DNA from 3 places in the Kluyvera sichuanensis genome. Region 1 is predicted to be linked to each of the others. Evidence: riboswitches for the same ligand, from Rfam matches in the RefSeq annotation. Region 1 holds a riboswitch; each other region holds the start of a gene.
What was found. Region 1 has a riboswitch for thiamine pyrophosphate ahead of thiM (hydroxyethylthiazole kinase). Riboswitches for the same ligand answer to the same signal wherever they lie in the genome.

Region 1 (5,431 bases):
TCACAGTTATTATAAGGCTTTGTGGTGACAGTCAGCTATTCCGTCTATGGTGTCTTTGCCCATTATATCTCCTGAGGCGATTGCGATACATTCGCGCCCTTTTAGCAGCGTAGCGTAGCGTGGCGTTTTCTGATTGTATAGTAAACTGCGGCTGTACTATATTTAACCTTTGCTATAGTGTTTATAGGCGACGGTTCTTAAGCATAGTCGCACTCATTCCTATATTCAGGTCTGACTTTCTCTATGGAATCGAATTCTCACGCACCGTTGAGCAGTTTTATCGATCTCATGATGGACGCGGTTTTTGCCGTTGACGCCCACGCCAATATCATTTTTGCCAGTGCGTCCTGCGAGCGTATTTTTGGCTATACGCCGAAAGAACTGATTGGCCGAAACATGTTCGAGATGATGCTGCCGGAAGACCGGGAATTAACCCGGAATTCGATAGTTGACGTGATGTCGGGTAATCCTCAATTTCATTTCGAAAACCGTTATGTCCACAAAAATGGGCAGGTCCTGAATATCATGTGGTCGGCGCGCTGGTCGCCGGCCGATCAATTACGTATCGGCGTGGCCCGCGATATCACCGAGCGTAAACGTTCCGAATTGCTCCAGTCGGTGCTTTATGCCATTTCTGAAGCCGCACATACCGCCGAAGATCTGCTCAAACTATTCCAGCGTATTCATGAGATCGTCGGCACGCTGCTACCGGCCGATAATTTCTCGGTGACGCTCTATGATGAAAAAACGTCCCAGCTGAGCTTTCCGTATCATGTCGATGAATTTCAGCAAACCCCGGAGCCGTTCACTCTGATCCCAGAGACGTTTTATGCGGAGGTTATCCATACCGGCCAACCGCTGCTGCTCACGCCTGAAACGATGGCAGGGCGCCTCGAGGAACTACGCAGCTCCTTTGGCCCTAATCCATTCTGCTGGTTGGGTGTGCCGCTAAAATCGCATAAAGGCACTATCGGCGCGTTGGTGCTTAAAAGCTATCCGGACGGCGTGTGCTACAACCAACAGGATCAGGAGCTGCTGCAGTTTGTGTCGACGCAAATTGCGACGGTGATTGAACGCCAGCAGATGCAGGCCCGATTGCAGCATATGGCGCAGTATGATCAACTCACCGACCTGCCAAATCGCGGCCTGTTGTACGATCGCCTGAAAACAACGCTGGCGAGGGTACGCCGCGAAGATGGACAACTGGCGCTGCTGTTTATCGATCTCGACAAATTTAAGCAGGTGAACGACACGCTGGGCCACAGCATGGGCGATCTCCTGCTGCAAGAGACCGCCGTGCGTCTAACACGGTGTGTACGTGAATCGGATACCGTCGCGCGCATTGGCGGCGATGAGTTTGTGATATTGATTCAGGGAACGTTGTCGCCTGAACATGCGGCGCGGGTCGCTCAAAAAATTGATGACGCGTTCCACACGCCCTTCAGGCTTCAGGGCCATATATTGACCATCGAACCCAGTATTGGGATCGCCTGTTATCCTGAACACGGCAGTGATGAGCGTCAGCTTCTCGACTATGCCGACAAGGCGATGTATTTAGCGAAACAGGGTAAAGCTCAGCGGCGAAATTACGGATAAGTCATCAGTTGCGTAATGCTGCCCGCTCAACGTATGGGCTTGTTTGTCGTGCATCCTGCTGGCATTATTGCGGGCAGCCATTAATGAAATGTTAATCGCCACTAATTGATTTAAATGACTCGGGGTGCCCTTCTTTACGAAGGCTGAGAAAAACCCGTACCACCTGATCTGGATAATGCCAGCGTAGGGAAGTCAGAGACCATATGGTCATTGCTTCTTCGCGTTTTGGCAGGAGCAAACCATGCAAGCCGACCTGCTAAGTCCCGCGCAATTCGCGCATACCGCACACTTTCTGCAGCAACATTCTCCCCTTGTTCACTGTATGACTAACGATGTCGTGCAGGCCTTTACCGCCAACGTGCTGCTGGCGCTCGGCGCATCGCCAGCAATGGTCATTGATGCCGGAGAAGCCGCGCAGTTCTCGGCTATCGCCAGCGCATTATTGATTAACGTCGGCACCTTAACTCAGCCGCGCGCGCAGGCGATGCGGGCGGCGGTTGAAAGCGCGAACCGGGCGGGAACGCCGTGGGCGCTCGATCCGGTGGCGGTGGGCGCGTTGACGCTGCGCAGTGATTTCTGCCGCGAACTGGTGCAGATGACCCCGGCGGCGATTCGTGGCAATGCCTCAGAAATAATGGCGCTGGCCGGTGAAAGCCAGGGCGGGCGCGGCGTGGATACCACCGATACCGCGGCGGCGGCGTTGCCGGCGGCGCAGAAACTGGCGCGCGCAAGCGGGGCGATGGTTGCAGTGACCGGCGAAGTTGATTACATCACCGACGGTGAACGAACGCTGGCGGTGAACGGCGGCTCTCCATTGATGACCCGCGTGGTCGGCACCGGCTGCGCGCTTTCGGCCGTCGTGGCGGCGAGCTGCGCCTTACCGGGCGACCGCATGCTGAACGTCGCGGGGGCCTGCGCGGTGATGAAGCGGGCGGGGCAGATTGCTGCGCAGGGGCGAGGGCCGGGCAGTTTTGTTCCTGCGTTTCTTGATGCCTTGTACGTGATGCACGGGGAGGTAGCGGCATGAAGCGTATCAATGCACTGACCATTGCCGGTACCGATCCTAGCGGCGGTGCGGGCATTCAGGCCGACCTGAAAGCCTTCTCGGCGCTTGGTGCTTACGGCTGTTCTGTTATCACCGCGCTGGTGGCGCAGAACACCCGTGGAGTGCAGTCGGTCTACCGGATTGAACCCGACTTTGTTGCTGCGCAGTTAGATTCCGTGTTCAGCGACGTGCGCATCGATACCACCAAAATCGGCATGCTGGCGGAGACGGACATCGTCGAGGCGGTGGCCGAGCGACTGCAACGCTATCATATTCAAAACGTGGTGCTGGATACGGTGATGTTGGCCAAAAGCGGTGACCCGCTGCTTTCCCCATCTGCCGTTGAAACGCTGCGCCAGCGCCTGCTGCCGCAGGTGTCGCTGATCACGCCAAACCTGCCGGAGGCCGCGGCGCTGCTCGATACGCCGCATGCTCGTAACGAGCATGAGATGCTGGAACAAGGCAGGGCGCTGCGGGCGCTCGGCTGCGAAGCGGTGCTGATGAAGGGCGGCCATCTTGATGATGCGGAAAGCCCCGACTGGCTGTTTACCGCCGAAGGTGAAATGCGCTTCACCGCGCCGCGCGTGATGACCAAAAACACGCACGGCACCGGCTGTACGCTGTCGGCCGCGCTGGCGGCATTGCGACCGCGCCATGCCAGCTGGCAGGAGACGGTGCCGGTCGCCAAAGCCTGGCTGTCGCAGGCGCTGGCGCAGGCCGACACCTTACAGGTAGGCGAAGGTATTGGGCCGGTGCACCATTTCCACGAATGGTGGTAGCTGTCCGGCTGACGTGCCAGTCGGTTGTGCTTAAAATCTGCCAAAAGTTGGACATTCCACGCTCCCGGTACCAGGCTTATCCTGCTCAAAAGTGTTGAGCAGGATATCCAGCCGACATGATGTCGGCGCTTACGGGAGCATAGCTATGACTGATATTGCGCAGTTGCTTGGCAAAGACGCCGACAGCCTTTTACAGCATCGTTGTATGACCATTCCAGCCGACCAACTCTATCTGCCCGGCCACGACTACGTTGACCGGGTGATGGTGGATAACAACCGTCCGCCTGCCGTACTGCGAAATATGCAGACCCTCTACAATACCGGGCGTCTGGCGGGTACGGGCTATCTGTCGATTCTGCCGGTAGACCAGGGCGTTGAGCACTCGGCCGGGGCCTCGTTTGCCGCCAACCCGCTCTATTTTGACCCGAAAAACATTGTTGAACTGGCGATTGAAGCGGGCTGTAACTGCGTGGCTTCCACCTACGGCGTGCTGGCCTCGGTCTCTCGCCGCTACGCGCACCGCATTCCGTTCCTCGTCAAACTGAACCACAACGAAACCCTGAGCTACCCGAACACCTTCGACCAGACGCTGTACGCCAGCGTCGAACAGGCGTTCAATATGGGCGCGGTAGCGGTGGGGGCAACCATCTATTTTGGTTCGGAAGAGTCTCGCCGTCAGATTGAGGAGATCTCTGCCGCTTTTGAGCGTGCGCATGAGTTGGGGCTGGTCACCGTGCTGTGGGCCTATCTGCGCAACCCGGCGTTTAAAAAAGATGGCGTGGATTATCATGTATCTGCCGACCTTACCGGGCAGGCCAACCATCTGGCCGCCACCATCGGCGCCGATATCGTGAAGCAGAAAATGGCTGAGAATAACGGCGGCTATAAAGCGGTGAACTTCGGCTATACCGACGAACGCGTCTACAGCAAACTGACCAGCGAGAATCCTATCGACCTGGTGCGCTACCAGTTGGCGAACTGCTATATGGGCCGTGCCGGGTTGATTAACTCCGGCGGCGCAGCGGGCGGTGAAACCGACCTTGCGGACGCGGTCCGTACGGCGGTCATCAACAAACGTGCGGGCGGTATGGGTCTGATTCTTGGCCGTAAAGCCTTTAAAAAATCGATGGCCGATGGCGTGCAGCTTATCAACGCCGTTCAGGACGTCTACCTCGACGGTAAAATCACCTTCGCCTGATTTTTGCCCATCCTCTCCCGTCCGGGAGAGGATAATGATCGCTCTCACACTTCCCCGTCCTTTTGTGAAAAACGTCACGCACCCTCGTGCGCATGCCCAAAAAACAGCCCGGCGTTAGCGGAATTTGTCCGTGGAAGTGGTGCTATTTTGTGCTTAGATTAGTGATGAAACGCCTTTTCAATTCCACAAAACCGTTTTACCGGACCGTGTTTTACACAGACCCGTGGCGAATTAATCGCCAGGTAGCATGTTGTATAAAGGACACTTAATGAAAATTGAATCTGTAAATGTCACCGTTTTCCAGCACCCTACGCGCCGCGTTTCCGACAGCGCCGGACACTCACATCCGGGGCCAGAAAGCATGGCCAAAATGGCGATGCTGACCATTACCGCTGACGACGGTAGTAAGGGCTACTCCTTTGCGCCGCCGGAAATCGTGCGTCCGTTCGTGGTTAACACCTTCTTCCGCAAGGTGCTGGTAGGGCAGGACCCGTTCGACCGTGAACGTATCTGGCAGGATCTGGTGCATTGGCAGCGTGGCAGCGCGCATCAACTGACCGAACGTGCGCTCTCCTTCGTTGAGCAGGCGTTATGGGACCTGATTGGGCGTAAGCTCAATATGCCGGTTTACAAGCTGCTGGGCGGCTATCGCGATAAAGTGCCAGCGTACGGCAGCACCATGTGCGGCGATGACCTTGAAGGCGGCCTGTCCACGCCGGAAGAGTATGCGGCGTTTGCCGAAACGCTGGTCGCGCGCGGCTATAAAGCCATCAAGCTGCATACCTGGATGCCGCCGGTCTCGTTCGCACCGAA
Region 2 (5,431 bases), 2.0 Mb from region 1:
CAGCACGTCAGGCGCACGCGCAAGACTGATGCCGCCGATAGCGACGGTCGGGTAATCAGCCAGACGCGCAATATGGCCTGCCAACTGCGTCAGCCCCTGCGGCGCGGAGGGCATCTGCTTGGTTTGGGTGGGGAAGACGTGGCCCAGTGCGATATACGACGGTCGAGCGGCGAGCGCCACGTCAATCTCCATATCGTCGTGGGTCGATACGCCAAGGCGGAGGCCCGCGGCCTGAATGGCTTTCAGGTCCGTGGTTTCCAGATCCTCCTGGCCCAGATGCACCCCGTAGGCGCGGTGCTTGATAGCCAATCGCCAGTAGTCGTTGATAAACAAGCGGGCGTCATAGCGTCGGCCCAGCGCGATGGCGGCCATCACGTCCGCTTCAACCTCGTCGTCGCGCTTGTCTTTGATTCGCAGTTGAATGGTACGTACGCCAGCTTCCAGCAGGCGTTCAATCCACATCACGCTGTCCACCACCGGATAAAGTCCGAGGCGGAACGGTACCGTTGGGAAATCGGGCTGGTACATCAGGCCTCCTCGCGTTTCAGGTAAATTTCACCGCCTTTGGCGCGGAAGTTCTCTGACATATCCGCCATGCCCACTTCAATCGTCTGGGCGGCGGCGTAGTCGCGTACTTCCTGGCTGATTTTCATCGAGCAGAATTTCGGCCCGCACATGGAACAGAAGTGGGCGACTTTGCCGGATTCCTGCGGCAGGGTTTCATCGTGATAGGCACGGGCGGTGAACGGGTCGAGCGCGAGGTTGAACTGATCTTCCCAGCGGAATTCGAAGCGCGCTTTTGACATGGCGTTATCGCGGATCTGCGCGCCCGGATGTCCTTTCGCCAGGTCGGCGGCGTGGGCGGCAATTTTGTAGGTAATCAGCCCCTGCTTCACATCCTCTTTGTTTGGCAGGCCGAGGTGCTCTTTTGGCGTAACGTAGCAGAGCATCGCGCAGCCAAACCAGCCAATCATCGCCGCGCCAATGCCGGAGGTGAAGTGGTCATAGCCCGGTGCGATGTCGGTGGTCAACGGCCCTAAGGTGTAAAACGGCGCTTCGTGGCAATGCTCCAGCTCTTCGGTCATGTTGCGCTGAATCATCTGCATCGGCACGTGGCCCGGGCCTTCAATCATCACCTGCACATCGTACTCCCAGGCGATTTTGGTCAGTTCGCCCAGCGTGTGCAGCTCGGAGAACTGCGCTTCGTCATTGGCATCCTGAATTGAGCCCGGGCGCAGACCGTCGCCCAGCGACAGTGATACGTCATAGGCGGCACAGATTTCACAGATTTCACGGAAGTGCTGATAGAGGAAGTTTTCCTGATGATGGGAGAGACACCATTTCGCCATGATGGAGCCGCCACGGGAAACGATGCCGGTCAAACGTTTGGCGGTCATCGGCACGTAGCGCAGCAGCACGCCCGCGTGGATGGTGAAGTAGTCGACGCCCTGTTCGGCCTGCTCCAGCAGCGTATCGCGGAAAGCTTCCCAGGTCAGATCTTCAGCGATCCCGTTGACCTTCTCCAGCGCCTGGTAGATCGGCACGGTGCCGATCGGAACCGGGCTGTTACGCAGGATCCATTCGCGGGTTTCGTGGATATAGCGGCCGGTCGACAGGTCCATCACCGTATCCGCGCCCCAACGGGTGGACCACACCAGTTTTTCCACTTCCTCTTCAATGGAGGAGGTCACCGCCGAGTTACCGATATTGGCGTTCACCTTCACGAGGAAGTTGCGGCCGATGATCATCGGCTCGGATTCCGGGTGGTTGATGTTGGCAGGAATGATGGCGCGCCCGGCGGCGACTTCATCACGCACGAATTCCGGCGTGATGTTCTCCGGCAGGCGTGCGCCGAAGGCCATGCCAGGGTGCTGGTGGCGCAATACTTCGCTGCGAATGCGCTCGCGGCCCATGTTTTCACGAATGGCGATGAACTCCATTTCCGGCGTCACAATCCCCTGACGGGCATAGTGCAGCTGAGTGACGCATTTATCTGCTTTGGCACGCTTCGGCGTCAACAGGCCGCTGAAACGCAGATCGTCCAGCCCATCATCGGCCAGGCGCTCTTTGGTGTAGGCGGAGCTGCGGTCATCCAGCTCTTCGCTGTCGTCGCGAGCGACAATCCACGGTTGGCGCAGCTTGGCCAGCCCCTGCTGGACGTTAATCGCGACGTCCGGGTCGCCGTAGGGGCCGGACGTGTCGTACACCGGTACCGCTTCGTTCGCTTCGAACTGTGGATTCTCTTTGTTGCCGCCAATTAGCGTAGGGCTCAGCTGAATTTCACGCATCGGAATGCGGATATCCGGCTGCGAACCGGTGATGTAGATACGTTGGGAGTTCGGGAACGCGGTGCCTTCCAGGGTATCGATAAAGTGTTGGGCCTGGGCGCGCTGTTCGCGGCGAGAGGGTTTAGTAGTGACAGACATAGCTCATTCCAAATAAAAGTAAGGACATGGCTTGTCAGACGACGGATGAAGCAAGAGAGAAGATCGCCCTTGGGCGATGCGACTATAGATTGACTCTTGTTCCCTTCGCAGGTCTTAACCTGATCAGGTTCCGCGGATCCCGAATTAACGGTCTCAGCCCGTGCTTGCGCACTGGGCACTCCGACAAGAAGTAACCTCAGATGATGAGAGGTAATGAATGTAAACTACTCGTTAATGCGGCAAATCTCAAGCCGGGCGTTTTATTTCGTCCTCGCCGAGCGCCTCGAAGGTCAGCATGATGAGCTGGTCTTCCAACAGAAAACGGGCCTCCAGCGCTTCACCGATATCGGACAGCGCCTGCTGGAAGGCATACACGTTATCCTGGTCGATAGCGTTCTCCAGCGTAGAGTCGTAGTAGTCCATAATTTGTTGGGTATTGGCGTCCAGCAGCGGCCAGATTTTGCTGGCGTTTAAAAGCGGACTGTTGCCTTCCATTTTATGGATAATGCGTTCATAAATACTGAAATGACCGGCGGACAGATAGTCGACCAGGCGCTGGCAAAAATCATCGAGCGCTTTCTCGTTAAGACGCATGAACGAATCTTTGCCAGGCTTAAGGCCAACCAGATTGTAGTAAGCCACGAGCAGGTGCTTACGAATATTCAGCCAGCGGTCGACCAGTCTGTGGTGTCCTTTTACACGCTCTGTCAGGCTCTCTAACTGGTTTAACATAGGTTGACCCCCGCATCAGTAAGTTTAAAATCTGCTCACGTCAATATGTAAACATTATGTTAATAAAATGCCTATGAACCGAAGGTAGCGCAAGAGATATGGATCGTATAATTGAAAAATTGGATCGCGGCTGGTGGATAGTCAGCCACGAACAAAAATTATGGTTGCCCGGTGGGGAATTACCATATGGCGAAGCGGTAAATTTCGATCTTGTGGGTCAGCCCGCACTCCAGATTGGTGAGTGGGAAGGTGACCCGGTTTGGCTGGTACAGCAGCCGCGTCGCCACGATATGGGCACCGTGCGTCAGGTTCTCGACCAGGACGTGGGCCTGTTCCAGCTTGCCGGGCGCGGCGTGCAGTTGGCAGAGTTTTACCGCTCGCACAAATTCTGCGGCTACTGCGGCCATACCATGCACCCGAGCAAAACCGAATGGGCGATGCTGTGCAGCCACTGCCGTGAGCGCTACTACCCGCAGATAGCGCCGTGCATTATCGTCGCCATTCGCCGCGATGATTCAATCCTCCTTGCCCAACACGTTCGCCATCGCAACGGCGTGCATACCGTGCTGGCCGGTTTTGTCGAAGTGGGCGAAACCTTAGAGCAGGCGGTGGCGCGTGAAGTGATGGAAGAGAGCGGCATTAAGGTGAAGAACCTGCGCTACGTCACCTCCCAGCCGTGGCCGTTCCCGCAATCGCTGATGACCGCCTTTATGGCGGAGTACGACAGCGGCGACATTGTTATCGATCCCAAAGAGCTGCTTAACGCCAACTGGTATCGCTACGACGATCTCCCGCTTCTGCCGCCGCCGGGCACCGTGGCGCGTCGTCTGATCGAAGATACCGTGGCAATGTGTCGGGCTGAATACGACTGACATGTTACAATAGGCGCATCAACGCTAAAGGAATGTAAACATGAGCGAACTGAAGAACGATCGTTATCTGCGTGCGCTGCTGCGCCAGCCCGTAGACGTGACCCCGGTATGGATGATGCGCCAGGCAGGCCGCTATTTGCCGGAGTACAAGGCAACCCGCGCCCATGCCGGTGATTTTATGTCGCTGTGCAAAAACGCCGAGCTGGCCTGTGAAGTGACGCTGCAGCCGCTGCGCCGCTTCCCGCTTGATGCGGCGATCCTCTTCTCGGATATCCTGACCATTCCGGATGCGATGGGGCTGGGACTCTATTTTGAAGCCGGGGAAGGCCCGCGCTTTACCTCGCCAATCACCAGCAAAGCGGATGTAGAAAAGCTGCCGATTCCGGACCCGGAAGGTGAGCTGGGCTACGTGATGAACGCGGTGCGCACCATTCGCCGTGAACTAAAGGGCGAAGTGCCGTTGATTGGTTTCTCCGGCAGCCCGTGGACGCTCGCGACCTATATGGTGGAAGGCGGCAGCAGCAAAGCCTTTACCACTATCAAAAAGATGATGTACGCCGACCCTAAAGCGTTGCACCTCCTGCTTGATAAGCTGGCGCAGAGCGTCACGCTGTACCTCAACGCGCAGATTAAAGCCGGCGCGCAGTCGGTGATGATTTTCGATACCTGGGGCGGTGTGCTGACCGGTCGCGACTATCAGCAGTTCTCGCTGTACTACATGCACAAAATCGTTGATGGTCTGCTGCGTGAAAACGACGGTCGCCGCGTGCCGGTGACGCTGTTCACCAAAGGCGGCGGTCAGTGGCTGGAAGCAATGGCGGAAACCGGCTGCGATGCGCTGGGCCTCGACTGGACCACCGATATCGCCGATGCGCGCCGTCGCGTAGGCCATAAAGTGGCTCTGCAGGGCAATATGGACCCGTCCATGCTCTATGCGCCTGCGGCGCGCATTGAAGAAGAAGTGGCGACGATTCTGGCCGGTTTTGGTCAGGGCGAAGGCCACGTCTTCAACCTCGGCCACGGCATTCATCAGGACGTGCCGCCGGAACATGCGGGTGTCTTCGTTGAAGCGGTGCACCGTCTGTCGGCGCAGTATCACCGCTAAGGGCGTCACGTGGATCTCGCGTCGCTGCGCGCGCAGCAACTGGAGTTGGCCTCATCGGTGATCCGTGAGGATCGTTTCAACAGCGATCCGCCGGATCTGATCGGCGGCGCCGACGTTGGTTTTGAGCAGGGTGGCGAAGTGACGCGAGCGGCGATGGTCTTGCTGAAATATCCGTCGCTGGAGCTGGTTGAGTATCAGGTGGCGCGTATCGCCACCACCATGCCCTATATTCCCGGTTTTCTCTCCTTTCGCGAAACCCCGGCGCTGATGGCCGCGTGGCAGCAGCTTTCGCGCAA
Region 3 (5,431 bases), 2.5 Mb from region 1:
GCGTGGCGATGGGCAGAATTTGCCGGCGCATCCACGGCCATTCCACCAGACGGAAGAACGGGTAGCCACGCATTCCCAGTTGCGCAGCAAGCTGGCGCTGCTCGCCGGGGATCTGCTCCAGCGCCTGTAATAGCAGGCGGGTCGCCATTGGCATATTAAAGAAGACGTGCGCGAGCAGAATGCCCTGCAGACCGTAGGGCGAGAAGCGCCACTGCCAGCCAAGCCAGGCAAAAAGCTGGGCCAACCAGCCCTGACGCCCGTAAACGCTCAGAATACCGAAGACGGCGACCAGCACGGGTAGAATTAGCGTCATGGCGCACAGCCGCAGCAGCAGCGTACGGCCGGGAAAACGTCGTCGGTAAAGCGCGCGGGCAAGGAAAATAGCGGGTACGACCGACAGCAGTGCTGACAGGAACGCCTGCCAGAAGGAGAAGCGCACCACGTGCCACAGATAGCTATCGCCGAGCAGCGTTGACCACGACGTTTCCGGCGCGTTTAGCCACAGCGCCAGAAACGCCGCCAGCGCGACGGCAACCATCAGCGTGGTTGCCGTCAGCCCTGGATACAGCCAGCGAGGGATTAGCGGCTGGCTGCGCGAAGCCATGCGTTAATCCAGTTTTGACGTTCGGAAGCCACCTGCTGCGGGGTAAACTCCAGCGCGGTTTGCGGTTTCACCAGACCATTAAAGCCGTCTGGCAGGGTGACGTTGGTCACCGGGTACATCCAGTTGCCGGTTGGGATGGTGTTCTGGAAGGCCGGAGAGACCATAAACGTCAGGAACTCATCTGCCAGCTTCTGCTGTTTGCTGGCTGCGGTTTTCGCCGCCACTTCCACCTGCAGATAGTGGCCTTCGCTAAAGTTCGCCGCCGCGTAGTTGTCTTTCTTCTCGTCGATGATGTGGTACGCCGGAGAGGTGGTGTAGCTCAGCACCAGATCGCTTTCCCCTTTCAGGAACAGGCCGTAGGCTTCGCTCCAGCCTTTGGTGACGGTGACCGTTTTCGCCGCCAGCTTCTGCCAGGCTTCCGGCGCTTTGTCGCCGTAGACTTTTTGCATCCACAGCAGCAGGCCAAGCCCCGGTGTGCTGGTGCGCGGGTCTTCGTAAATCACGCGCCATTTCTGGTCGCTCTCAACCAGTTCCTTCAGGCTTTTCGGCGGGTTCTTCAGTTTGTTTTTGTCATAGACGAAGGCGAAGTAGCCGTAGTCGAACGGTACGAAGGTGTCGTTGTTCCAGCCGCCCGGTACGGTAACGTCGGCGGTGGAAACGTTGCTTTTGGCAAACAGTTTAGTGTCGGTTGCCGCCTGCAGCAGGTTGTTATCCAGCCCCAGCACCACATCGGCTTTGCTGTTTTTGCCTTCCATGCGCAGGCGGTTGAGCAGCGAAACGCCGTCTTCCAGCGCCACGTACTTCAGCTCGCAGTTGCAGTCGGCTTCAAACGCTTTTTTCACCGCCGGGCCCGGGCCCCAATCGGCAGCAAAGGAGTCATAGGTATAGACGGTCAGTACAGGCTTTGCGAGGGCCGGAGCGGCAACCAGCACCAGCAGGGGGAGTAATTTTTTGAGCACTTTGCACCTTTATAAAATGGTGGCAAAGGATTTTGAGTTAGCCTCAAATCCCTTCGCCGGGATTATCCGGATCAGGTTCGACGGGTATCTCTCAGCCCATACACTTCATCCTTCGCGCTGTCTCTGCGTTGGCTACGCTCGCTCGCCCCAGTCACATAGTTATCTATGCTCCTGGGGACTCACTCACTTGCCGCCTTGATACAGCACGAATGATTTTGTGTATGTTTATCAGCACCCCGTTGAGAACGGCACATTGTAATGATTACGTGAATAAATCTAAAGCCTTAAGGATCCGGCGGTGCAAACCAGGCCGATTTAAAGTCGAACCAGCCCAGGGTGTTCATGCGAACGCCGCGCATACTGCGCTGGCCTTGTAGCATCAGCCAGTGGTGGATCAGCGGCACAATGGACTGATTTGCCAGCAGACTTTGGCACCAGTCGGGCAGTGAAAGCTCTCCTTCGCGCCAGTGCTGCGCGTCCTGCTCCCAGTCGATGGGAATGCAGTGGCGGATCAGCGGCACTTCATAAAGGTAGGCAAAGATCGAGAAATCGAGCGGCAGCGTGAAGTTGGCGCTGTTCAGCCAGATATCGCTGACCACTTCGCCGCGATGCCATTCGTCGTAATCCACTTCCTGGATAACCAGTTTGACCTGGTGCGCCGCCAGCAGCGCCTCCATGATCTGACCGATCGTCCGATGTTCTACGTGATCGCGGTAGTAGGTGAGGGTGACCGACTCAAGACCTGCCGGTTTTTCACAGGCGTGGCTACGGGCATGGTGCCAGCGCGGCAGCAGGCCGTAGGCCGGGAACCAGTGGCTCTGGTGCTGCTCGCCTGCGTGATACAGCAGGTTGTTCGGGTGGAAAATGTGGCTCAGCCACTGACGCACAGCCGGGTTGTTGCCGCGTGAACTGCGCGCATCAAACAGCAGATAGTAACAACCCTCTTCGAGGCGGCTTTCTACCGCTTTTTCGCTCTGGGTAGTGCCCTGAAGCGTCAGGCCGCCGTTCGGCTCATCGCTGATTTCCGGCAGCACCCAGACGTTCACTTCGTCAATCAGCGCCCGGAAACCGAAGTAGTCATCAAATGCGTGGATCTTCAGCTGGTTTTGATTGTTGCGGGCGACCGCATACGGCCCGGTACCCACCGGCATGCGCGAGAAGTCGCTGAGCGATTGCCATTCGCGCGGCAGGATCATCGCCGATACCTGGCCCAGCAGCCACGGCAGCCAGCGGTCGGGTTCGCTCAGATGGACATCGAGCGTCCAGGCGGTAGGGGAATGAATGCGCGTGATGTTGGAAAAGAGCGACAGCGTCATGCTGCGATGCAGCGAAGTGATAACGTCGTCCATCTCCAGTTCGCGACCGTGATGAAAATGGATGCCGGGACGCAAATAAAAACGCCAGTGTAATGGGGATATGGCCTGCCAATGGTGCGCAATATCCGCTTCCAGTTCCCCATTTACCTCATTTACCCGGGTCAACGCGCTGAAAATTTGCCGCGCAATATGGGTTTCCGAGCGCCGAAGCGCCGTTCCCGGCAGCAAATTGCGCATCGGACGGTAGTAAAGCACCCGCAGAATATGTCGCCCCTGACGGAAGCTGCGGCCCAGATGCGACACCAGCATCTGACGTACCGCGGCCTTGTCACCGACCAATTGCACCAGCTGATCTATCCGATCCTGCTCGAGCAGGTCTTCCGCGCGCTGCTGCTGAAGCGCCAGACCGGTATAGAGGAAAGTCAGCTTAGAGCGCTTGCCGCGCCCGGCTTCCGCCTCCCAGGTCAGCCATCCCCGCGCCTCCATGGTGTTCAAAAGCGTGCGCATATGGCGGCGAGAGCAGTTGAGCAGCTCGGCCAGTGAGTTGAGCGTGGTCTCTTGCGATTTTCCCTCGCAGCACTGCCATAAACGGATGAACTGCTGCTGTAATCGACCTGAAGGCATAAAAGGGGAACTCCTGATAAAAACTCAGCAATTTATTAATCCCTATATTAGGCCAATAATTGATTTCGATGAAGCGAGGAGGTGTCTATGAAGAGGTCTACCATCCATCAGTTCTACCAGCGTTATTTCTCTGCTACCAAAAATGTTTCCTGGCTGGCCCGTCAGGCGACCGCACAGCGGCTTGAAGTGCTGAATTTTCTGATGCAGTGGGAAGTTACGAAACCGACCTCTGAGCATTAATTCGCCTAATCATGTGTGACTGAGTATTTGCCAGCAGGTATCATCTGCTGGCTTTTTTTTATTCTTTCGCGAAAGGATCTCTGATGCTCTGGTTAATGACGATGGGACGACGTCTCAACGGTGTGTATGCCGCCTTTATGCTGGTGGCGTTTATGATGGGCATAGCGGGGGCATTGCAGGCGCCGACGCTGAGTCTATATCTCAGCCGAGAAGTCGGTGTGCAGCCGTTCTGGGTAGGGTTGTTCTATACCGTCAACGCCATCGCCGGGATCGTCGTCAGCCTCGGGCTGGCAAAACGATCCGATAACCGGGGTGACCGGCGCAAGCTGATCATGTTCTGCTGCCTGATGGCAGTGGGCAACGCGTTGCTCTTTGCCTTCAATCGCCACTACCTGACGCTGATTACCTGCGGCGTGCTGCTGGCCTCGATCGCCAACGCCGCGATGCCGCAGCTGTTCGCGCTGGCGCGTGAATATGCCGATAGCTCGGCGCGTGAAGTGGTGATGTTCAGTTCGATAATGCGTGCGCAGCTGTCGCTGGCGTGGGTGATTGGCCCGCCGCTGGCTTTCATGCTGGCACTTAACTATGGCTTTACCGCCATGTTTTCCATTGCTGCGGGGATTTTTGCCATCAGCCTGACGCTGATTGCCCTGACGCTACCGTCGGTCGCCAGAGTCGAACAGCCTGTCGATGCGGTGCAGAATCAGATTAGCGGCTGGAAAGATAGCAACGTGCGGATGCTGTTTATCGCCTCCACGCTGATGTGGACCTGTAACACCATGTATATCATCGATATGCCGCTGTGGATCAGCAGCGATCTCGGCCTGCCGGATAGCCTGGCGGGGATCCTGATGGGAACGGCGGCGGGGCTGGAAATTCCGGCGATGATCCTCGCTGGATACTACGTGAAGCGCTTCGGCAAGCGGCGGATGATGGTAACCGCGGTGGCCGCCGGGGTGTTGTTCTACGTCGGCCTGATCTTCTTCCATAGCCATACGTCGTTGCTGGTGCTTCAGCTGTTTAATGCGGTGTTTATCGGTATTGTCGCCGGGATTGGCATGCTGTGGTTCCAGGACCTGATGCCGGGTCGTGCGGGAGCGGCGACCACGCTGTTTACCAACAGCATTTCAACCGGGGTGATTCTGGCGGGGATTATTCAGGGGGCGCTGGCGCAGAGCTTTGGCCACTTCTCGGTGTACTGGGTAATAGCTGGGATTTCAGTGGTAACGCTGGTGATGACCGGACGGGTGAAGGACGTTTAGTCTGGTGCAGTCCCGGCGTCGCTGCGCTCGGCCGGGCTACTAACAGCGGTAGCCCGGACAAGGCGCGAACGCGCCGCCTCCGGGGAGGCAGCGGCGTTACGGATTACTGCATAAACGCCGGCTGCTTGTTTTCGTAAGCAGAAATCGCATCTTCATGCTGCAGCGTCAGGCCAATGCTATCCAGCCCGTTCAGCATGCAGTGGCGACGGAAGTCGTCAATTTTAAAGCTGTAGGATTTCTCCCCCGCCTTCACCACCTGCGCTTCCAGATCCACTTCAAACGTAATGCCCGGGTTGGCTTTCACCAATTCAAACATTTCGTCGACCTGCGCATCGCTCAGAGTGACCGGCAGCAGCTGGTTGTTAAAGCTGTTGCCGTAGAAGATATCGGCAAAGCTTGGGGCAATCACCACTTTAAAACCGTAGT

Region 2: it holds a riboswitch for thiamine pyrophosphate, as region 1 does, so the genes downstream of both, thiC (phosphomethylpyrimidine synthase ThiC) here and thiM (hydroxyethylthiazole kinase) in region 1, are expected to answer to the same signal.
Region 3: it holds a riboswitch for thiamine pyrophosphate, as region 1 does, so the genes downstream of both, thiB (thiamine ABC transporter substrate binding subunit) here and thiM (hydroxyethylthiazole kinase) in region 1, are expected to answer to the same signal.

The regions. Positions count from the first base shown of each region.
Region 1 covers NZ_CP162271.1:2,011,326-2,016,756, reverse strand. The annotation lists gene AB2B48_RS09940 (bifunctional diguanylate cyclase/phosphodiesterase) at 244-1,596, shown strand; TPP riboswitch at 1,707-1,803, shown strand; gene thiM (hydroxyethylthiazole kinase) at 1,838-2,623, shown strand; gene thiD (bifunctional hydroxymethylpyrimidine kinase/phosphomethylpyrimidine kinase) at 2,620-3,420, shown strand; gene fbaB (class I fructose-bisphosphate aldolase) at 3,566-4,618, shown strand; gene AB2B48_RS09920 (mandelate racemase family protein) at 4,887-5,431, shown strand, end outside.
Region 2 covers NZ_CP162271.1:4,015,835-4,021,265, forward strand. The annotation lists gene thiE (thiamine phosphate synthase) at 1-528, opposite strand, end outside; gene thiC (phosphomethylpyrimidine synthase ThiC) at 528-2,426, opposite strand; TPP riboswitch at 2,510-2,619, opposite strand; gene rsd (sigma D regulator) at 2,673-3,158, opposite strand; gene nudC (NAD(+) diphosphatase) at 3,257-4,030, shown strand; gene hemE (uroporphyrinogen decarboxylase) at 4,071-5,135, shown strand; gene nfi (deoxyribonuclease V) at 5,145-5,431, shown strand, end outside.
Region 3 covers NZ_CP162271.1:4,533,820-4,539,250, forward strand. The annotation lists gene thiP (thiamine/thiamine pyrophosphate ABC transporter permease ThiP) at 1-604, opposite strand, end outside; gene thiB (thiamine ABC transporter substrate binding subunit) at 580-1,563, opposite strand; TPP riboswitch at 1,594-1,812, opposite strand; gene sgrR (HTH-type transcriptional regulator SgrR) at 1,848-3,503, opposite strand; gene sgrT (glucose uptake inhibitor SgrT) at 3,591-3,743, shown strand; gene AB2B48_RS21640 (sugar efflux transporter) at 3,827-5,005, shown strand; gene leuD (3-isopropylmalate dehydratase small subunit) at 5,109-5,431, opposite strand, start outside.